DNA from 4 places in the Allocatenococcus thiocycli genome. Region 1 is predicted to be linked to each of the others. Evidence: predicted binding sites of a transcription regulator. Region 1 holds the regulator's gene; each other region holds the start of a gene.
What was found. Region 1 encodes CRP, which controls carbon source genes, mostly activating them, when cyclic AMP is high. Its sites were predicted from a motif close to TGTGANNNNNNTCACA; they were not measured.
Positions count from the first base shown of each region.

Region 2: the regulator CRP is predicted to act here: its motif matches at 1,858-1,873, upstream of L9Q40_RS18600 (NupC/NupG family nucleoside CNT transporter).
Region 3: the regulator CRP is predicted to act here: its motif matches at 1,865-1,880, upstream of cdd (cytidine deaminase).
Region 4: the regulator CRP is predicted to act here: its motif matches at 2,984-2,999, upstream of ectA (diaminobutyrate acetyltransferase).

Region 1 covers NZ_CAKLCK010000007.1:5,684-11,461, reverse strand. The annotation lists gene astA (arginine N-succinyltransferase) at 1-946, shown strand, start outside; gene astD (succinylglutamate-semialdehyde dehydrogenase) at 975-2,432, shown strand; gene L9Q40_RS03915 (DUF1338 domain-containing protein) at 2,817-3,608, shown strand; gene crp (cAMP-activated global transcriptional regulator CRP) at 3,709-4,341, opposite strand; gene L9Q40_RS03905 (phosphoribulokinase) at 4,582-5,451, opposite strand; gene L9Q40_RS03900 (YheU family protein) at 5,589-5,778, opposite strand, start outside.
Region 2 covers NZ_CAKLCK010000045.1:30,370-36,147, forward strand. The annotation lists gene prfC (peptide chain release factor 3) at 1-717, shown strand, start outside; gene L9Q40_RS18590 (DUF5363 family protein) at 871-1,053, shown strand; gene L9Q40_RS18595 (TatD family hydrolase) at 1,040-1,813, shown strand; gene L9Q40_RS18600 (NupC/NupG family nucleoside CNT transporter) at 2,018-3,301, shown strand; gene deoC (deoxyribose-phosphate aldolase) at 3,852-4,628, shown strand; gene deoA (thymidine phosphorylase) at 4,881-5,778, shown strand, end outside.
Region 3 covers NZ_CAKLCK010000030.1:111,268-117,045, reverse strand. The annotation lists gene purT (formate-dependent phosphoribosylglycinamide formyltransferase) at 1-725, opposite strand, end outside; gene cdd (cytidine deaminase) at 873-1,760, opposite strand; gene L9Q40_RS12315 (LrgB family protein) at 2,090-2,767, opposite strand; gene L9Q40_RS12310 (CidA/LrgA family protein) at 2,769-3,143, opposite strand; gene sbcB (exodeoxyribonuclease I) at 3,202-4,623, opposite strand; gene L9Q40_RS12300 (hypothetical protein) at 5,170-5,778, shown strand, end outside.
Region 4 covers NZ_CAKLCK010000051.1:160,208-165,985, reverse strand. The annotation lists gene L9Q40_RS21535 (aspartate kinase) at 1-557, opposite strand, end outside; gene L9Q40_RS21530 (ectoine synthase) at 648-1,034, opposite strand; gene ectB (diaminobutyrate--2-oxoglutarate transaminase) at 1,050-2,315, opposite strand; gene ectA (diaminobutyrate acetyltransferase) at 2,351-2,884, opposite strand; gene proV (glycine betaine/L-proline ABC transporter ATP-binding protein ProV) at 3,589-4,776, shown strand; gene proW (glycine betaine/L-proline ABC transporter permease ProW) at 4,781-5,778, shown strand, end outside.

The DNA.
Region 1 (5,778 bases):
ATTTACATCTCTACCGGTTAACGAAGAACTGTTAACCAATCGAATCAAACATTCAGAGTACAGCTTTAGCAAACCGGACGTAAATGAGCCGGGTGATGAAGGCTACCTAATGGTCGGCTTTGACTCTGAAACGGGTGAAGTTGCAGGTACGACCGGAATCGAAGCATCTATTGGTTGGGATGTACCTTTCTACTCTTACCACATCAGTAAAGTCGTTCACTCATCGCCTAAGTTAGGCGTGAATAATGTAGTGAAGTTGCTGACGTTTGGTAATAACTACACGGGTAACAGCGAAATCTGTACTCTTTTCTTGCGTGAGAAATTCCGCCAGGGTCTGAATGGTCGCCTGATGTCTAAATGCCGTTTCTTAATGATGGCAGAGCACCCAGAGCGTTTCTCTGAAACCATTTTTGCTGAGATGCGTGGTGTCTCTGATGCAAATGGTAATTCTCCATTCTGGCAGTGGTTACAAGAACACTTCTTCTCGATTGACTTCACTCTTGCGGACTACCTGACAGGTATTGGTAAGAAAGGCTTTATCGCGGACTTAATGCCTAAGCTGCCAATCTACATCAACTTACTCAGCCCAGAAGCACAAGCGGTGATTGGCCAGGTGCACGACAAAACACGTCCGGCACTCAAACTTCTGGAGCGTGAAGGATTTACTAACCGTGGCTACGTCGACATTTTCGATGCAGGTCCAACGGTAGAGTGCGATCTGCGCAATGTAGAATCTGTGCGTCATTCGTTCCGTGCTCGCGTAAAAATCGCAGCGCATAACAGCACGCAAGACTTCCTGATGTGTAACGCATCATTCGAGAACTTCCGTGCCGCAGCAGCAAAAGCAGCGTATGACCCTGAAACACAGAGTGTTGTACTAGCACCAGAACTTGCCGACGCACTTTTAGTCGAGGAAGGGGACTTCGTTCGCCTTCTACCGCAGTAACAGACGACAGAATTTAAGGATAGTAACAATGACACATTGGATTGCAGGTGAATGGGTACAGGGTCAGGGTGAAGAGTTTACGTCACTGTCTCCATACAATCAGGAAGTGATTTGGCACGGCAAAGGTGCGACGGCTGAGCAAGTAAACCAAGCTGTAGCGGCGGCTCGTGCTGCTTTTGTTGACTGGAAAAATCGTCCATTTGCAGAGCGCGAAGCCATCGTGCTGGCGTTTGCAGAAAAAGTGAAAGAAAACAGCGAAAAAATTGCTGAAGTGATCGCGAAAGAAACGGGTAAACCAATTTGGGAAACCCGCACAGAAGCGGCAGCAATGGCAGGTAAGATCGCAATTTCAATCCGCGCTTACCATGAGCGTACTGGTGAAGCAACGCGTGAAGCTGCGGGTAACCAAATCGTTCTGCGTCACCGTCCTTTGGGCGTGATGGCGGTATTTGGCCCTTACAACTTCCCAGGTCACCTGCCAAACGGCCACATTGTTCCTGCTCTTTTAGCTGGTAATACAGTTGTATTCAAGCCATCAGAGCAAACGCCTTGGACTGGCGAGCTGGCGATGAAACTGTGGGAAGAAGCAGGTCTGCCTAAAGGTGTGATTAACCTGGTTCAAGGCGCGAAAGAGACTGGTATTGCCCTAGCGGATGCGAAAGGCATCGACGGTGTCCTATTTACCGGTAGTGCAAACACTGGCCACATTCTGCACCGCCAATTTGCAGGTCAACCTGGCAAAATGTTAGCGCTAGAAATGGGCGGTAACAACCCAATGGTTATCTCTGATAACTACGGTGATCTAGACGCAACGGTTTACACCATCATTCAATCTGCATTCATCAGTGCTGGCCAGCGTTGTACCTGTGCTCGTCGCCTGTACGTACCGTTTGGTGAAAAAGGTGATGCATTGATTACTAAATTGGTTGAAGCGACGAATAAGATTCGCGTAGACCAACCATTTGCAGAACCAGCACCGTTTATGGGACCACAAATTTCTGTTGCGGCGGCGAAGTTCATTCTTGATGCGCAAGCTAACCTACAGTCACTGGGTGGAGAGAGCCTAATCGAAGCGAAAGCAGGTGAAGCGGCGTTTGTTTCTCCGGGCATCATTGATGTGACTAATATCGCTGAGTTGCCAGATGAAGAATACTTCGGCCCACTGCTGCAAGTTGTACGTTACGAAGGCTTGGAAAAAGCAGTGGAACTGGCGAATGATACTCGCTTTGGTCTTTCAGCAGGTTTGGTTTCAACCGACGACCAAGAGTGGGAATACTTTGTCGACCACATCCGCGCTGGTATCGTAAACCGCAACCGTCAGTTGACCGGTGCAAGTGGTGACGCGCCGTTTGGTGGTCCTGGTGCATCTGGTAACCTTCGTCCAAGCGCATACTACGCGGCTGACTACTGTGCTTACCCAATGGCATCAATGGAAGGTGGCGAAACACTGCTTCCTGCGACATTGAGCCCAGGTGTAGAACTTTAAGTTTCAACAATAGAGCCACGACGGTACTTCGTGGCTCGGATTGCCGATGCATCATTAAAGTATGGAGTCTTAATGAGGTCGGCATGAAAATAATTAAAAAATGAGTGTACGACTGACTGATACTTCATCACAGGTTAGGCTGCTCGTTCATTATTCTGGACAGTGTTATACCAATCGTAGTAAATAACTGACCATTCTAACTTGTTAAAACGCTCGATAACTGCGTTAGAATTTTTGATTGTAGAGTAACTACTTATCGAAAATTCTGTCTTGTTCTCAAACGTTTTTCCTACGTTATTTATGCTCTCTTACTTACTGTGATTGGTATTGGCTGTGAACGAGCCGCCAACATTCTTACCCTACATCTCGTAACAAGGAGCCGTTATGACCCCTGATGTGTTATTTGAATCTTTATGGCAAGACTACATTCAGCGTCTTTGCCCCTCTGCTGCTAAAGTTCATCAACTTCTTCAAGAAGATGAGCCTTTGATTAACGACCATATTGCACTGCGCACATTCAATGTTGAGCCTCTTGGCATTGAGACGCTGGCGAAGCCATTTCTAGCGATTGGTTACAAGGCGTGTGGTGACTATGTATTTGAAAGCAAAAAGCTGGTCGCTAAGCACTACGAGCACCCAGACCCAAAACAGCCTAAAGTGTTCATCAGTGAGCTTAAAGTAGAAGAGTGTTCGCCAGAGCTACAAGCGATTGTTGCTAAACTGGCAGCACAAGTGGATGCAGATAAACTCGCAGATAGCGCATTTTTACATGGCGGCCGCTTATGGGATCTCAGTTTTGCAGATTACCAGGTTTTGGCAAAAGAGAGTGAATACGCGTCCTGGCTGGCGGCTCATGGATACGGCGCTAACCACTTCACGGTCAGTGTAAATCAACTGAATCAGCATGATGAAGTGAAGCAAGTGAACGATCACTTACGCCAAGCTGGATTTGTGATTAACGAGTCGGGTGGCGAAGTGAAAGGCTCGCCTGAAGTCTTGCTTGAGCAGTCTTCAACCATGGCAGATAAAGTGCCGGTTAACTTTACTGAAGGCTCTGAAATCATTCCGGGTGGTTTTTACGAATTCGCGAAACGCTACCCAATGGACAATGGTGAGCTTTATCCGGGTTTTGTTGCAGCTTCGGCTGATAAAATCTTTGAGAGCACTAACGGTTAAGGCCTTCTCGGCTAGCAATACGTTTTCCTAACCTAAATAAAAAGCCACCAATGTTGCCATTGGTGGCTTTATTCTTTATTTGCGTTACTCGAATCTTAGATTAACGAGTACCGTAAACTACGATAGTTTTACCGTGCGCAGAGATTAGATTCTGCTCTTCTAGCATCTTCAAGATACGACCAACTGTCTCACGAGAACAGCCAACGATTTGACCGATTTCTTGACGAGTGATCTTGATTTGCATGCCATCTGGGTGAGTCATCGCGTCTGGTTGTTTTGCAAGGTTCAGAAGCGTCTGAGCGATACGACCAGTTACGTCTAGGAACGCTAGGTCACCCACTTTTTGGCTGGTTACTTGAAGGCGACGAGCCATCTGCGCAGAAAGACGCATTAGGATGTCTGGGTTTACTTGGATAAGCTGACGGAATTTCTTGAAAGAAATCTCAGCAACTTCGCAAGGAGATTTAGCTCGAACCCAAGCTGTGCGCTCTTGGTCTTCCTCGAATAGACCAAGTTCACCAATAAAGTCTCCTTGGTTTAGGTAAGAAAGGATCATTTCCTTACCTTCTTCGTCTTTGATAAGAACCGCAACAGAACCTTTAACGATGTAGTACAAGGTTTCAGCTTTTTCACCTGCGTGAATCAGCGTGCTCTTTGAAGGGTACTTATGAATGTGACAGTGTGAAAGAAACCACTCTAATGTCGGGTCGGTTTGAGGTTTACCTAGAACCATAATATCTCACTTCCTCTGCAGGGTACGCTTGCGCTATCCATATTTTAGCTAAGCCTGAATCAGGCTTACTAGAATAAGAGCACTTTTTATATGCTGCAAGCTATCTTGTGTTTCGGTAAGAAATAGTATCCTTTTTCTAGGATGATTTCTTGATTTTAATCGTGCCATGGTTGCTATTTTGTACGCAAAACTGTGCACATGATCACGGTATGAAAAGTAAACACTCCGAAAGCGAGATTTTTAGCCAATTTTTCCTGTTTCTATCAGTTGTTGTAGGATAGGCCTCACGATCAGCTCCATTGCAAAACTCATCTTACCGCCCGGCACGACTATCGTGTTGTGACGTGACATAAACGAGCCGTCAATCATGGCCAACAGGTAAGGGAAGTCGACATTCTTGATCCCACGTAGTCGAATGACCACAAAACTTTCATCCAGACTCGGGATGCCTTTCGCGTTGAGTGGGTTCGATGTATCCACGGTTGGCACGCGCTGAAAGTTGATATGAGTACGTGAAAACTGCGGAGTAATGTAATTCAGATAGTCATCCATCGAGCGTACGATGGAGTCCATGACGGCCTCTCTTGAGTGGCCGCGGTCACGCGTATCCCGGACGAATTTTTGGATCCATTCCAAGTTCACAATCGGTACCATGCCAATCAGAAAATCGACATGTTGCGATACATTCACTTCACCATCGACCACGCCACCATGCAGCCCTTCATAGAAGAGTACGTCGCTGTTGTCTGGTAGGTCTTGCCACGGGGTGAAAGTGCCTGGCATCTGGTTATACGGTACTGCTTCATCAAAGGTGTGCAGATAGCGACGTATGCTGCCAGTACCTTCTTCGCCATATTGGCGGAAAAACTTTTCCAAGCCAGGAAAGTCATTGGCCTGAGGACCAAAGTAGCTGATGTGTCTGCCTTGCTCGCGCGCTTTACGAATTTCGATATCCATTTCCGGGCGAGTAAAGCGATGGAAGCTGTCACCTTCAACCCAGGCTGGTTTGACGTTCATCATATTGAACATCTTACGGAAGGCTTCAGATGTAGTGGTCGTGCCGGCTCCGGATGAGCCGGTAACTGCAATAATTGGGTGTTTAGCTGACATGACAAACCTTGTCGAAAATTACTTTCCTTTAAGTGCAGCAGGCATCTACTGCACAAGTGATGGTCCACTATAGCACGTAACAACGGCTTGTCATCGGGTGGGGTACGGTAAAGTGTGAAGGGCTTGGGGAAAAGAACCTAGTACTTTGCTTTTAATTGAATATCCACCGTTTCATGCAGTTCGGAATACACGATAACCGCTTCGCCTTTCTCTAGCTGTAATTTAACTTGGTCGATCTTATCTTGCAGAGATACTTCCAGCGTGCCGTAATCTGTCCCTTCACGCAGAACAAATTCACGAATCAGGTTTTCCAGTGTTTCTGGCGCA
Region 2 (5,778 bases), on a different contig from region 1:
ACAGAAGAGAAGTTTTCTGGTTTCGTGTTTAAGATTCAGGCAAACATGGATCCAAAACACCGTGACCGTATCGCCTTTATGCGTATCGTATCGGGTACTTACACTCAAGGCATGAAGATGAACCACGTTCGTCTAGGTAAACAAGTAAGTATCTCTGATGCGGTAACCTTCATGGCTGGTGACCGTTCACGTGCAGAACACGCTTACGCTGGTGATATTATCGGTCTGCATAACCACGGTACTATCCAGATTGGTGATACCTTCACGCAAGGTGAATCACTTAAGTTCTCTGGTATCCCGAACTTTGCACCGGAATTGTTCCGTCGTATTCGTCTGAAAGATCCACTAAAACAGAAGCAGCTGCTGAAAGGTTTGGTTCAGTTGTCTGAAGAGGGGGCAGTGCAGGTGTTCCGTCCACTGCAAAACAACGATCTGATCGTTGGTGCGGTTGGTGTGCTTCAGTTTGATGTGGTTGTGGCTCGTCTGAAATCTGAATACAACGTAGAAGCAATCTACGAAGGCGTAAACGTGGCAACGGCTCGTTGGGTTGAGTGTGGTGACGCGAAGAAACTGGATGAGTTCCAACGTAAGAATCAGAGCAACTTAGCACTTGATGGTGGTGACAACTTAACGTACATCGCGCCGACAATGGTTAACCTGAACCTAGCGAAAGAGCGCTTCCCGGATGTTGACTTCCGTGCGACTCGTGAGCACTAATCGACGTTAACTGAAGCTCGCTTACACCGCGACTGGATTTTAAAACGCCCTTGGCTATAGACTTAGTCAAGGGCGTTTTTATATCAGCAGAAATGATGTGGATTGGACGATATCCATTAAAGTAAATAAGTGATTAGAGATAGCGGAGTAAAAATGAATTGGTTGAAAAGAGGCATTAAGCGCTACGACGATTGGTGCAAAGAGATGGGGCTCACGCCGGATCAAAAACGCAGCTGTGTGCCTTATAGAAAAGATCCAGCTCATCAGAGTGAGGAGCCAAACGCAGCACCGAAATCTGCCGAGAGCAATAGAAAGTCACAAGATGAAGCTCTTTGATACGCACTGTCATTTTGATTTTGACGTGTTTCAGGATGATTTTGAGCACAACCTAGCTCTTGCTCAAGAACAAGGGGTGAGACGAATCCTGATACCCTCAGTCGGACCTTCAAACTGGTCACGCATTCAAACCTTAGCCGAGAAATACTCACACTTATACTATGCGCTCGGGTTCCATCCGTATTTTCTTGAAGAGAACTTTGAGCAGCACCTTGCTAAGCTGGAGCATTATCTCAAACAAAAGCCGCCACAGTGTGTTGCAATAGGCGAGTGCGGATTAGATTTTGCTATTGACGTCGATCCTCAGTTGCAAGAAAAGGTGCTTGAAACTCAATTTGAGCTCGCCAGACGTTTCGACCTTCCGGTCATTTTACATAGCCGAAAAGCGCACAATCGACTTATTCAAATGGTCAAAGCGGCGAAGCTACCTAAAGGCGGTGTCGCACATGCTTTTGCTGGTAGCTATCAGCAAGCGATGGAGTGGGTCAGATTAGGTTTTTTCATCGGTGTAGGGGGTACTATTACCTACCCACGAGCCCAAAAAACCCGCGACGCAATTCAAAAATTAGCCCTAGAAAACCTACTTATCGAAACAGACGCTCCAGATATGCCTATACTTGGATATCAGGGGCAGCCCAACCACCCGGCGAAACTCATTCATGTATTAAATGTGCTCGTAGAGTTGCGTAGAGGAGAAAAGCAATCGATTGCGTCGCAACTGTGGAAAAATAGCAATTTTGCCTTCTCAATATGTGAATAGAATTCAAAGAAACTGTTTAGATTCGAAAACGTTTTCCTTTTTATTGTGAGTTCTATCACAAAGATTGGTGAATCAATAATGAATCTTATGGGAAAGTGTGAGGGCGGCATTACTTTAATTGATGATGCATGAGTATAATTGCCCCGCTTTTATAGCTCCATTTTGTTACACGCCAATAAATAACTTATAAGGAAGTCATAAACTATGAGCCTGTTTATGAGCCTGGTTGGTATGGTTGTGCTACTTGCTATCGCACTAGCATTCTCATCTAACCGCAAAGCTATCAACTTTAGAACTGTGGGTGGTGCATTCGCTATCCAATTCGCATTAGGTGCATTTGTTCTTTATGTACCTTGGGGCCGTGATCTACTAAACGGTTTCTCTAGTGGTGTATCTAACGTTATCAACTACGGTAACGATGGTTCATCATTCCTGTTCGGTGGTCTTGTTTCTAACAAGATGTTCGAAGTATTCGGTGGCGGTGGTTTCATCTTCGCATTCCGTGTTCTTCCTACACTGATCTTCTTCTCTGCTCTGATCTCAGTTCTGTACTACATTGGCGTTATGCAATGGGTTATCAAGATTCTTGGTGGTGCACTACAGAAAGCGCTTGGTACTTCTCGTGCAGAATCAATGTCAGCAGCAGCTAACATTTTCGTAGGTCAGACTGAAGCACCGCTAGTTGTTCGCCCATTTGTTCCAAAAATGACTCAATCAGAGCTATTCGCGGTAATGTGTGGTGGTCTAGCTTCTGTTGCTGGTGGTGTACTAGCGGGCTACGCATCAATGGGTGTACCTCTAGAATACCTAGTTGCAGCATCATTCATGGCAGCACCTGGTGGTCTACTATTCGCTAAAATTCTTCACCCTGAAACTGATCAGCCTCATGAAAGTATCGAAGAGGCAATGGACGGCGGTGACGACAAACCTGTTAACGTAATCGACGCGGCAGCGGGCGGTGCAGCTTCTGGTCTACAACTAGCACTAAACGTAGGTGCAATGCTAATCGCATTCGTAGGTCTGATTGCTCTTGTTAACGGTATGCTAGGCGGCATCGGTGGTTGGTTCGGTATGCCTGAGCTGACTCTTGAGCTAATCCTGGGTTACGCGTTCTCTCCACTAGCATTCCTAATCGGTGTTCCATGGGCTGAAGCAGTAACTGCTGGTTCTTTCATCGGTCAGAAAATTGTAGTGAACGAATTCGTTGCATACTTGAACTTCACGCCTTACATCGGTGAAAACGCTCAAGTAATCGCAGCAACTGGTGAAGTAATGTCTGAGAAGACTACGGCTATCATCTCATTTGCACTGTGTGGCTTCGCGAACCTTTCTTCTATCGCGATCCTACTAGGTGGTCTGGGTGGTCTAGCGCCAAGCCGTCGTCCAGATATCGCTCGCATGGGTGTTAAAGCAGTACTAGCTGGTACGTTGTCTAACCTAATGGCAGCGACAATAGCAGGCTTCTGCTTAAGCCTAGCAGCTCTGTAATTTAGAACTGGTTTTTAATATATAGACGCCATATTAAATCATGCCCTGTAGCAAGAAATTGCTGCGGGGCTTTTTTCGTTTTCAGGGCTGAAAACTTTTAGTGCGTCAAATGTAAGGGGTCTTAACTGACGGACTAGAGAATAGAAACCTGGAAATTTTGAGATACAAACCGTTTGCGCTCTATTTGGTGCTACAGTTTTGCGATGAATATCTATAATGTAGACATCACAAGGTGGATACAACCTAATCGATGGGTAAATGAATTACCCTGAAATATTAGATCTCAACGGCATTTTGTTGGAGAGATATGATAGTAAAGACACCGCAATCATAGATTGTTGTGCCATAGGCCAAATTGGTACTGTGCGGTGACAAGGATAGCAATTGGCATAAGAAATTTTCGCTGTATATGCCGAGTCTTCATGGAACCAAGTCCGTTCATAAATAGACTGCTGAGTCATTTTTTACACAATCTCAACTCGTTGATTATAGTTAGAGTTGCGATGTAAGGCTGAGTAGTGAATTTTTTGAATATTGATCGGAGATAGAAATGAGCGATTTAAAAGCAGCAGCACTACGTGCACTAAAACTTATGGATCTAACTACGCTGAATGATGACGACACTGATGCAAAAGTGATCTCACTATGTCATGACGCGAAAACAGCAGTAGGCAACACGGCTGCAATCTGTATTTACCCTCGCTTTATTCCTATTGCTAAGAAGACACTTCGTGAGCAAGGCACACCAGAGGTTCGCATTGCGACTGTGACTAACTTCCCACACGGAAACGACGACATCGAGATCGCAGTTGCTGAAACTAAAGCAGCGGTAGCTTACGGTGCAGACGAAGTTGACGTAGTGTTCCCATACCGTGCACTAATGGCGGGCGATGAGAAAGTGGGCTTTGAACTGGTTAAGCAATGTAAAGAAGCTTGTGGTGACATTCTTCTTAAAGTAATCATCGAAACGGGTGAACTAAAGGAAGAAGCGCTAATCAAAAAAGCTTCACAAATCTGTATCGAAGCGGGTGCAGACTTTATTAAAACTTCAACAGGTAAAGTGCCTGTGAACGCAACACCAGAATACGCTCGAATGATGCTAGAAGTAATTCGTGATATGGGTGTAGCAGAAACAGTTGGTTTCAAACCTGCTGGTGGTGTGCGTACTGCAGAAGATGCAGCGGCTTACCTAGCAATGGCAGATGAAATTTTAGGTGATAACTGGGTTGATGCTCGTCACTACCGTTTCGGTGCGTCAAGCCTGCTAACTAACCTGTTAAATACATTAGAAGTAACAGACGAAACGGCTGATCCAACAGCGTACTAACATACCCGTCATATTTGACGCTGCAGCGTTGTTGACTGTGTAAGTTCACCGGAGCGCCGGCCGCCCTAATCACATAGAAAACCTATGCTCATAGGGCTGAACTTACTTGTCGCCTAGCTGCAACGCCAACTATTTAGGGGATGACGAATAAAAACTTAACGTCTGTTTTAAATTTAGGGTGGTGGAACATCGCCCTCTGTTTTACCTCTGTCCTACTTTAACCACAGCTTTCATCGAGCTTGGGAGGCACTAATGTATTTACCGCAAGAAATCATTCGTAAAAAACGTGACGGCGAAGTTCTTTCTGCTGACGAAATCAACTTCTTTATTCAAGGCGTAGCAAATAACACAGTATCTGAAGGTCAGATCGCGGCATTTGCTATGACTATTTTCTTCAATGAAATGACCATGGATGAGCGTATTGCCCTTACTTGTGCAATGCGCGATTCAGGTATGGTTATCGACTGGAGCCACATGAACTTTGGCGGCCCTATTGTCGATAAGCACTCTACAGGTGGCGTGGGTGATGTGACCTCTCTCATGCTTGGCCCAATGGTGGCGGCGTGTGGTGGTTTCGTACCAATGATCTCTGGTCGTGGCCTTGGTCATACTGGCGGTACACTCGATAAATTAGAGTCAATCCCAGGCTACAACATCACGCCAACTAACGACGTATTTGGTCAAGTGACGAAAGACGCTGGCGTTGCCATTATCGGCCAAACGGGCGATCTCGCTCCGGCAGATAAGCGCGTGTACGCAACCCGAGATATCACGGCTACCGTTGATAACATTTCCCTAATTACGGCATCGATTCTGTCTAAGAAATTGGCTGCGGGCTTGGAATCTCTAGTGATGGACGTAAAAGTCGGCTCGGGCGCATTCATGCCAACTTATGAAGCATCAGAAGAGCTAGCCAAATCTATCGTTGCGGTAGCAAATGGCGCTGGCACAAAAACAACAGCAATTCTGACAGACATGAACCAGGTTCTAGCGTCTTCAGCCGGTAATGCGGTTGAAGTGCGTGAAGCGGTTCGTTTCCTGACTGGTGAATACCGAAACCCACGTCTGCTTGAAGTCACAATGGCGTCGTGTGCGGAAATGTTGGTGCTTGGTAAGCTGGCAGAAAATACAGATGACGCACGTGCGAAAC
Region 3 (5,778 bases), on a different contig from region 1:
ATGGCTTCTTCTGACATCGCTTGAGGCTGCCAAGATTCGCGGTAGTCACCATCTTCTTGACGGTGACCGATTGGTGCGCAGAAGTGTACGCCGTCAACCGCACGTACGGTTAGTAGGGTGATCTCGTAATCAAAGTCAATGAAGCCTTCAACAATGACACGACCAGCACCAGTGCGGCCACCTTCTTGAGCGTAGTTCCATGCTTTTTCAATATCAGCTTCTGATTTAATGACACTCTGGCCTTTACCAGATGAGCTCATCACTGGCTTAACTACACAAGGGATACCAACAAATTCAACAGCGGCTTTGAAATCGTTGAAGTTGTCTGCAAATCGGTAAGGGGAGGTAGTAAGCTCAAGCTCTTCAGCAGCTAAACGACGAATACCTTCACGATTCATTGTAAGCTTAGTCGCTTTTGCTGTTGGAACGACATTCAGACCTTTTTCTTCTAACTCAACCAGTTTATCGGTCGCGATAGCTTCAATTTCAGGAACAACATAAGCAGGTTGCTCTTTATTGATGATTTCTTGTAATGCTTGACCATCCAACATATCAAGCACGTAGCTGCGGTGAGCGACTTGCATCGCCGGTGCATCCGCATAACGGTCACACGCGATGACTTCCAGACCTAGTCGTTGGCATTCAATCGCGACTTCTTTACCAAGTTCGCCAGAGCCTAAAAGTAATACACGAGTAGCGTTTGCGCTGGTTGCAGTACCGAACATATCGTTCCCTTACAAAATAAAGTGATGAGACAGAATTTGCAGGGGATCATACTGAATTTTTATCGTAAAGCAAACGTTTGCGTATGGTTTTTTGCTAATAAAAAAGCTCTACATCATGTAGAGCTTTCATCGACATCATTATGTAAATTACACGTTAACGAAACTTAGTGGAATGTCGGGATTCAACGCTTCTAACGTTGATTGCGTATCAGCAAGATGACTGATCTTACCTTCTGAATTTTCCACTAAAGCGGCTGCTTTGATGTTATCAAAGGTTTCACCCGCCAGTAGTACCTGAATCAAAGCAACTTGAAGAGGAGGAAGGCTCGGGTTAAACGCCGCATTCTCTGCGTAAGCGCCTTGGAAAACGCGACCATCAGCAAGCTCTAACGCCAGTCCACTCAGGTTATTGGTGTAAGGAGCATGGCTCATGTTCATCGCATCGACGGCTTTTTGAATCAACGCATCGTTCTCATCACATTCGAACTGATGCTTAACTTCTGCCATTAAGCCAGATTTGATACCCAAATCGGCCGGGCCAAATGCTTCAGGCAGATATTCATGTAATGATTTTTCTTCACGCTCTGGCAATTGGACTTTTAAGTCTTTCGCTGTAGACAGCTCGTTCATGAACTGACGACAGTGGCCACAAGGGCTAAAGTTAATCGTGATGTCTTTAACACCGCGTTCACCCTTCATCCAGGCGTGGCTGATTGCAGATTGTTCTGCGTGAACTGTTTGGCCAAGTTGAACGCCAAGGAACTCCATGTTTGCGCCGAAGTAGAGACGGCCAGAAAGTCCGCGAACAATGGCACCAACATAAAACTCAGAAATAGGCGCGTAAGAATAAGCAGCGGCAAAAGGAAGCAGAGCAACACGCAGCTCTTTGTCAGATAGAGCGGTAGCAGACAGTAACTGCTCAAACTGCTGTGCTGAAAGAGTAGCATCAAAATCGTCGGCTAAAACGATAGGAGCAAGTTGGTTTGAAAGTGCTTCAGGTGCGCTTGCTAGCGCTTGTTCAATGCGACTTTTCATGTTGAATCCTTGTTATTGCATGGACAGTTATTCTATGCAAAGTGGGAAAATGTTCTGTGCTTTAGATCACGCAAAGTAATGCAATTAAAATTCACGTTACATAATTAGAGTGAAGTCACACATGTATTCGATTGCACAGGCGCTGAATGTTACGTCGATCTCTTAACTATATTAACTCATACACATATCGCCAAGTAATGAGGCTTTGATCGTCGCTCTATTACATGTCCAAGAGGTAAGGTTGCGAACGGATTTCAATCTATCGAGGGAGACTTGGAGAGAATAGGTGAAGACCTGCCCAGATGATAGGCAGGCCGAAAACTTGATTCTTATTGATATAACCAGACAGCCAGAGCAAAAAAGCTCGGAGCCAGAACCGACGTAATAATGCCGCAAAGCACTAACGCCAAAGACGAGAACGCCGCGTCTGCTGGTTGTTTCTCAACACACGTCGCGGTACCCAGTGCGTGGGACACCGTACCCATGGTTAAACCTCGGGCAATAGGATGCTTGATCCCAATCAGGTTGTAGATAGGGTAAGCCACAATCGCACCCAACAAGCCAACTAGAAGAACTAAAATCGCCGCAACTGCCGCTTCACCACCAAGGTGGCTGGAGATTTCCATCGCAATAGGGGTGGTCACTGATTTACCAACCAAGCTCGCGATCAAACTTAACTCGGTGTGAAACGCAACGGCGATGAGAGTTGCCGTCATCATCGACATCACACTACCCAAAACACAAGCGAAGGTAATGATGCGCCAGTTTGCTCTGATCTGAGGAAGCTGCTCATATAACGGGTAAGCTAGCGCCACAACGGCTGGTTGTAGCAGGAAACTAAACACTTCGTTGTCGGCGTAATAAGTGTCAAACGGCACGTTCAAGTAGGTCAACAACGGAATAATGACCGCAATACAAATAAGCAGTGGGTTAACAATTGGATGGTTCGCTTTAATCGCAATCTGACGTGCAACAAGGAAAACAACAATAGTGAGTAAAATCCACATATTAGTGTTTCTCCTTTAGCAAATAATCCAACAGCCATGCGAGACTCACCAGCACAATTAAGGTGCCGCCGACCGCACTTGCAAGAATAGGTAGTGCGTTGGCGAAAAGCATGTCGAAGTGATCCATCAGGCCAACACTAACTGGAACGAACAATAAGATCATGTAGCGAATAAACAGAGTTGCGCCAGTCTTTACCCACTCTACTTTGACAATCCCGGTTGCCATAGAAAGGAATAACAGGATCATGCCGATAACACTGCCTGGGACGGAAGTGTCAGTAAATCTTTGAATAGTAACTCCGATCCCAAGTGCTCCCATGATGAGAAAGAGGGAAACGAGCAATTGGGTCAGTTGTAATAATCGATCTTTTATCATTTGGGCAGCATATAAAAACGACAAGCGCACCTGACGGTGCCCTTGTAAAAGTAAGAAATTAAGAGGCGAGGCTCTCTACGTAACGATAAACGGATTTTAATAGTGCTATTTTCTTTTCGTCACTTTCATGTTCGTGAACTAAGTTTTCTAAATTCAGCATATACTCTTCGATTTGGCTTTCAAACACTTCACGGCAGTGCTGTGCCCAACGTCTTTGTTCCTGTTCGTCTAGCGTGCCAGGGAAGTTTCGAGCACGGTAACGGAACAACAGTGGTTTAATGCGCTTGTCATCGAACTCAATATCCAGAGCGGCCAGATTATTCGGGTCGGTCTCGCGAATAATATCCATCGCTGCGCGATCCGCTGGAGAGAAAAAGCCATCGTACAGTTGAGTATCCACATCATCACTTTTTTCAAATGTGCGCTCAACAGAAAACAGGCTGATCAGCTTTTCTCGAATCTCTGGGTGCTGACGCAACAGAGCCAGATTGTTCAAGCATTGTTGACGGTCAATGCCGATAGACTCCGCGTTTTCAGCCGTCAGTGTTTTCGCTGGTGCCAGAATAGGGCACTTATTCAAGTGAACAAGTTTAACTGGTACAGGCAGTAAATCACCGAGATCTTCTCGCTTGGTGTACAACCTTTCGTGCAGCTCTTCCGCAGACAGCTCTAGGATAGGTTGCGGATCTTTGGCTAAATCAATCGTGATAACCGCGTTGTTGTTCGTCGGATGCCATGCAACAGGCACAATCCAGCTTGTGTACTGACACTCGCGTCCTAACATTCCAGAAACGTGCATCAAAGGCGTCATATTAACGATATCAACCAATTCATTCAGCTTACGTTTTTGACGCATGGAGAAGAAGTAATCAAACAATTTAGGCTGAGCAGCTTTAACTTTCTTCGCCATCTCGATCGTTGCGATAACGTCAGCCATGGCATCGTGTGCATTGCTGTGTTCAATACCGTTGGCAACAGACAAATGCTCAAGTTTGAAGCTAGGAAAGCCTTCTTCATTTTCTGGCCACTCAACACCTTCTGGTCGAAGTGCATGACAAGCGCGCAGCACATCAAGTAAATCCCAGCGCGAATTGCCGTTCTGCCAACTCCACGCGTACGGGTCAATGAAGTTGCGGTAACAGGTGTAACGCGTCACTTCATCATCAAAACGAATACTGTTGTAACCCAAACTGGTGGTATTGGGTTTGGATAACTCAGCATGAATTTTAGCAATGAACTCAGGCTCAGGCAGACCTTCCTGCACCGCCTTTTGTGGGGTAATCCCAGTAATTAAAGCAGCTTCAGGAGAAGGAAGGTAATCAGCAGGTGGCTGGCAATACATAACTAAAGGCTCGCCGATGATATTGAAATTTTCATCTGTGCGAACACCAGCGAATTGACTCGGACGATCTTTTGCAGGGTTTGTTCCCCAAGTTTCGTAGTCAAAGAAGAAAAAAGTGGGCTGATTATCTTGGTGCATTCTGCTTACCGTTTACGGAACCGATAAGAGTATTAGACCATTCAATGCCTTAACTCGCAACGAAAGATGCAAGGTAAAGTTGTGAATATGAAAAAGCAGATAAGTGCCCATCGGCTTGATTTTTCCGCAACTATTGTGAGCCCAATTTGAAAGGTTACGCGATAACTTAATCTTTCCTCAGTGGCGAGCCCACGACTTCCGCCGCAGTATTTCTACCATTTGTTCAGAACTCGGCACCATGCCGCACTAACTGAAAAAATGCTCGGGCATGAACTGGTCGGCGTAATGGCGATTTATAACAAGCATGACTGGCTATCAGACCAAAAAAAGGCATACGGAAAGTTTGGAGAAGCGTTGTTTACGCAAGTGCAAAAAGAGTTAGAACATGAAAAAGTTGCAGTGAGTTATCATTCTTATTGCTTATCAAATGATTGCATAGGTCACTAACTCACTGATGTGCTTTGAAGCTACGAATGAAAGTCGGCATGATAGTGGAAATCAAGACAGCTCTAAGTCGCTAATAAGTGTTATACATTTGGAGAAAATATGTCAAATACACCAATATATAATGGAAAACCAACAGCTTACCTAGATCACAACATCTTGGACCTCTTTGTTAAGCACGGAATGATCGACTTTGCTGTTATCTTGCGTGATTCTTTCCAAGTCATCTATTCAGATGAAACTCTTAAGGAAATCAAGCGTTCCGGAAGTCACGCTGAAAGGTTTCTTAATGTGTTAAATAACTTAAATGCTTTTCACTTAAAACTAGTTCTAACACAAAGTTTTGAACCAACAGGTGATGCAACAATTACTCAACGCGATGCATTTGAAGCATTCCGAGAATATTGTGAACAAGAGCCTGTTTATCAACAATTACAAGACTCAGTTTTTCAATCTAGCTTTAAGTTATTTGGCGGCCGAAAAGGAGACTCATTCGAAGAAATTGCCGAAGAGCAAAGTAAAGCCTTTGCTGGTTTAATGTCATTCATGAGAGAGCAAGCACAACATCTAGAAGAATTTAATTCCGATGTTGCTCGTTTTATGGACGATTATACAGTCGCTGCTCAAGCTGAAATGGAGAGAACTCTTAAGGAATCTATTTCGCAAATGAAGCGAAATGTTAAAGGCGAGCTTGATTGGTCAGGTGTCAAG
Region 4 (5,778 bases), on a different contig from region 1:
TCAGCAAAAGCTTCACTGATTGATTCATCAAGACTCTTCGGCTCGGTTGTATCCCAACCTGACAAGTCGACAAACTTAGCGTTAATGCCCATGTTTTTCAGTTTCAACGCGGTGTTATAAGCACTGTGCGCTTCACCAATTGAAGAAAGAAACTCACGGATTTGAGGCAAGTAGTGACGCAGTGAAAACTGGCCGTACTGGCACGTTTCTAAAATATTAGCGATACAGTTTTTCGCTTCTGAAATGCGTGAACGAATAAACTTATCCGCTCGCATTCGATTCATTGGATCGGCGAAAATATTCTCGTTTGTCAGCAACATACGATTCTCTACGTATGCCAACGCTTCTTCCCACGAGTCATCACGCTTAGCAACCAGTTGGTATACGCCCGCTTTACTGGTTTTTTTACATTCTAATAGCGCGTCAGTCATACCACCGTAAGCCGATACAACAAAAACTCGGTTGTATGGTGTCTTGGGACGAAGAATAATATTGTCTAGAACAGCATCAAATGCTGTCATTGAAGTACCGCCGATTTTTTCTACGGTAAAAGTCATGTTAAGCCTTTTTTGATTGGTAACTTAAAAAATAAAGAAGAGAGAATTGAAATGTGAGGTGGAAACCCACCTCACAGTGACTATTTAGTTTTAGTCAACAAGAGGGTACACGCCGTTCTCATCGTGTACTTCCGCACCTGTGATAGGTGGGTTGAATACGCACGCCATTACCATTTCTTTGTTTTTATATGCTCTTAGGTAGTGCTCGTCGTTCTTGTCCAGAATATACAGTGTACCTGGTTTGATTGGATAGGTTTCACCACCTACCACTTCAATCTCGCCTTCACCACTCATACAGAAAACTGACTCTAAGTGGTTTTTGTAGTGGATGTGCGTTTCCGTACCTTCGTAGATAGTTGTGATATGGAAAGAGAAGCCCATCTTGTCGTCTTTCAACAACATACGGACACTTTCCCAAGTATCTGAAACTACACGTCGCTCACTGTTGCGACACTCTTCGAGTGTTCTAACGATCATTATTAATTTTCCTTATTAAGATGCTTGTTTGAAGTGTTTTGCAGCGATAGTTTCTACGGCATTTTCAAAAATGCTTAGTCCTTGATCGAGCTCTGATTCGCTGATAGTTAAAGGACAGAAGAATTTAACCACTTCGTCGTCTGGACCAGCAGTCTCGATGACCATACCGCTGTCAAAACACGATTTAGCAATTTCTGATGCCAGGTCACCACTGTTACACTCGATACCAACCATCATGCCACGACCTTTCTGCTTCACGAACATTTGTGGGAATCGACGTACACAACGCTCAATAACGCTGCTTACACGCTCTGAACACTGCTTGATGTGCGTTTCAAAGTCTTCGTTAGCCCAGTAGATTTCCAGCGCTTTAGCGGCAGTAATAAATGCGTGGTTGTTGCCACGGAATGTACCGTTGTGCTCACCTGGTTTCCATTGGTCAAGCTCTGGTTTCAGAAGCACAACCGCCATTGGTAAACCGTAACCACCAATAGATTTCGACAAGGTTACGATATCTGGCTGAATGCCTGCTGGCTCAAAACTAAAGAACGTACCCGTACGTCCACAACCAGCCTGAATATCATCGACAATCATAAGAATGTCGTTTGCTTTACAAATTTTGCTTAGACGTTGTAACCACTCGTTTGAAGCGACATTCAAGCCACCCTCACCCTGTACTGTTTCAAGAAGTACAGCGGCAGGCTTGTCCATGCCCGCTGAGTTGTCGTTAAGCATGGTTTCGAATAGAGCCAAACCATCCACGCCTGCGTAACCTTCGAAAGGAATACGAGACACGTTGTGAAGGCTAGAACCATTGCCTTGTCTATGATGCTGGTTACCCGTTGCCGCCAATGCGCCTGCTGTACAGCCGTGGAAACCATTGGTGAAAGCGACGATGCTGCTGCGGCCCGTTACTTTTTTAGCCAGCTTAAGTGCTGCCTCAACGGCGTTAGTACCAGTAGGCCCAGTGAACTGAACTTTGTAGTCCAATTTTCTTGGCTTAAGAATGTAGTTGTCCAGCGCTTCAAGAAACGTTGCTTTCGCTTCTGAGTGCATGTCTAGACCATGTGTAATACCGTCCATTTCAATGTACTCAAGTAATGCTTGCTTAAGTACAGGGTTGTTATGGCCGTAATTTAGAGATCCCGCTCCAGCAAGGAAGTCTAAATAGCGTTCGCCCTGTTCTGTTTCCAGCCAGCAGCCTTTCGCTTTACGAAATACGACTGGAAAGTTGTTTGAATATGAGCGTACGTTGGATTCCTGCTTTTTGAAAATATCCATGATAAGACCGTTTTTTAATTCCTATAGTTAGAGGATTATTTTAGGGGAATTCGATACAAGTACTCTGTATCGTGTTTGCCTTTAAAGTGGGCTTCTTCATCCAAAAATGTGCTTACTTGGCCAGAATTGCCGTTCATCGCATCTAACTTTTTGAATAATGCCCAAGAGGCTTTGTTGTCTTCCGTGATAGTCGTTTCTACCATTTTCACGCTACTCAGACCTTCTCTGGTAAGAAGTTCTTTTAACATGCGAAACGCTAAACCGTGACCTCTGTAACGAGGTGAAACTGCAACCTGCCAGACAAATAACACTTCTGGTTCATCTGGTTTCTGATAGCCCGATATGAAACCGGCGATATCTTTATTGCTTTCAACCAGAATACTGGTTTTACTAAAATGTGTTGACTGAAGGAAATTGCAATAAGAAGAATTCATATCTAACGGTGGACAGTCTGCAATTAAGCTGTAGATGTCGTCACCATCAGAGATCTTAGGTTCACGAAAAATCCATTTGTTTCTTGTTTCCTCTTCAATTTCTGGATAGAGGACCCAAGGTGCTGATGTGATCATGTGAAAATTCATATCCTTTGAGGTCTAATTAATTTCGCTATTATTATGGGCATCTCTCGCCACCAAAAATCAAATATTCGTGGATTATAACCGCATTTATGTGACTTAAATCACACTTTATGGCTAATTAACCATATATTAAAATATTTGATTTCTAATCTTCTCCGGAAGCTGTTAATAGCGCGGAGAAGCATAAATTAGCAAATATAATTTTGCACATGCCCTACTTTTCGAGAGAACATAAAGCCTGCCAATGAATTAAGGCGTGCTTTTTGACCCCTTCAACGCAAAAAAGCAATCAAACTCATTTCTTGCTGAGCAATTAATCCAAGATTTCAAACAATTTCCCTAACGAATGCATCTCAACTCTGACCTCCACACCAGTCATTCGGCATCTAAACATTTGACCTCTAAATTTAAGGTCAGGGTGATAGATCTTAAAAACTGGTTGAGATGTAGACACAATATCTACATGAAAATGTCTCATAAACTTCAAAATTAATTTACGCTTGGGTTAAGGGCCAAACAAAAGGCAAAATAAACACATTAACACTATGTTTTTAAAGAACATAATAACCCAAAGCGCGTTACTAGCAATAAGCTCAATACAGTTGGAGCAAAAATCACATTTTCACCTAGTTCGTTGATATTTTTTCAAAAATTAATTAGAGTACAAAACGTTAGATGCAAAAAAGGACGATTACATGGACCCCATACTGGAAGTTAAGGGACTTTATAAAGTGTTTGGTGAAAACCCAGAGCGTGCTTTCTCACTCATCGACAAAGGTGTCGATAAAGACAATATCTTTGAGCAGACTGGTTTAACTGTCGGTGTAAACGATGTTTCTCTTTCCATCAACGAAGGCGAGATTTTCGTAATCATGGGTCTTTCTGGCTCAGGTAAATCCACTCTTGTCCGCCTTCTAAATAGATTGATTGAACCAACCAGAGGGAGTGTCTACCTAAAAGGTGAAGATATCGCCCACATCTCTGAAGACGAACTAAGAGAAGTCCGTCGTAATAACATCTCAATGGTTTTCCAAAGCTTCGCACTGATGCCACATATGACGGTGATTGAAAACGCCGCCTTTGGTCTTGAGCTGTCCGGAGTTAATGTAGAGAAAAGACGAGCCAGCGCTCTGTCTGCGCTAGAGCGCGTAGGGTTAGATACTTACGCTGAGTCATTTCCGGATGAACTGTCAGGCGGTATGAAGCAACGTGTAGGCTTAGCAAGAGCACTTGCCTGTGACCCTGACATTCTTCTGATGGACGAAGCATTCTCTGCCCTCGACCCGCTTATTCGAACTGAAATGCAAGACGAGCTTATCCGTTTACAGAATGACGATAAGCGAACAATCGTGTTCATTTCTCACGATCTTGACGAAGCGATGCGAATCGGTGACAGAATTGCGATCATGCAAAATGGTGCGGTTGTTCAAGTTGGTACACCGGATGAAATCCTTCACAACCCCGCTAACGACTATGTAGAAGCCTTCTTCCGCGGCGTAAACATAGCCAGTGTTTTGACGGTTAAAGATATCGCTCGTAAAAAGCCAGCAGCCGTGTTTAAAAAATCGGATAACGACGGTCCGGGATCTGCAATGCAGATACTCATGGACCATGATCGTGAATACGGTATTGTCATCGACAAATCCAGCCGCTACTCCGGCATTGTTTCGCTCGAGTCATTACGCTCAGCGCACAAAGAAAATCGCTCCTTAGCCAGCGCACAGTTAGAGAACGATGTCACCCTCCAACCACACCAGTCGATTAACGATATTTTAGGCGTGGTTGCTGACGTTCCTTATGCTGTACCCGTTGTCGATGAACAAGGGACTTACTTTGGCGTTGTGACGAAATCACGTCTTCTGCAAACACTAGACAAGGAGTAAGGCAATGTCATCAGAAGAAACAAATAACGATCCGTGGGCTCAGCCAGCTCCTGCGCAAGATGATCCCTGGGGTCAAACCTCGGACGCAGCCACCAGCAATGACTGGCTCAGCTCAGAAACAGTTGAACATGCACCTTTTGATATCATGCACCCATTTAAGGAACCAGTACTTCCCCTCGATGACTGGGTAGAAACAGGGTTAAACTGGTTAGTGGATCACGGCCGTCCGGTTTTTCAGGCGATTCGAGTTCCAATCGACTTTATTCTGACCTCATTTGAAACCACACTTGTGTCAACGCCAGCACCAATTATGGTACTGGTTCTGTTTCTACTCGCGTGGCAATTCTCAAACTTCAAACTGGGCGTCTCGACCGCGCTATCCCTCATTTTCATTGGATTGATTGGCGCATGGTCTCAAGCGATGACCACACTGTCACTGGTCTTAACAGCCGTGTTTTTCTGTCTGTTGATCGGGCTACCTTTAGGGATATGGCTTGCAAGAAGTGACACCGCGGCAAAATTTGTCAGGCCGATCTTAGATGCCATGCAAACGACACCTGCGTTCGTTTATCTGGTACCTATCGTTATGCTGTTTGGTATCGGTAATGTTCCTGGTGTTGTGGTTACGATTATTTTCGCACTTCCGCCCGTTGTTCGTTTGACCATTCTGGGTATTCAACAAGTACCAGAAGAACTGATCGAAGCTGGTCATTCGTTCGGCGCAAGCAAAAAACAAATGCTTTATCGCATCCAATTACCTTTGGCACTCCCAACCATCATGGCGGGTGTAAACCAAACTCTGATGCTTTCGCTCTCTATGGTGGTTATCGCCTCCATGATCGCTGTCGGAGGCTTGGGCCAAATGGTACTACGTGGTATCGGGCGACTTGATATGGGCCTCGCAGCCGTTGGTGGTATCGGGATCGTAATCCTTGCGATTCTTTTGGACCGAATCACTCAGGTATTAGGCGTAAACGCAGGTAATACCAAACTGCGCTGGTA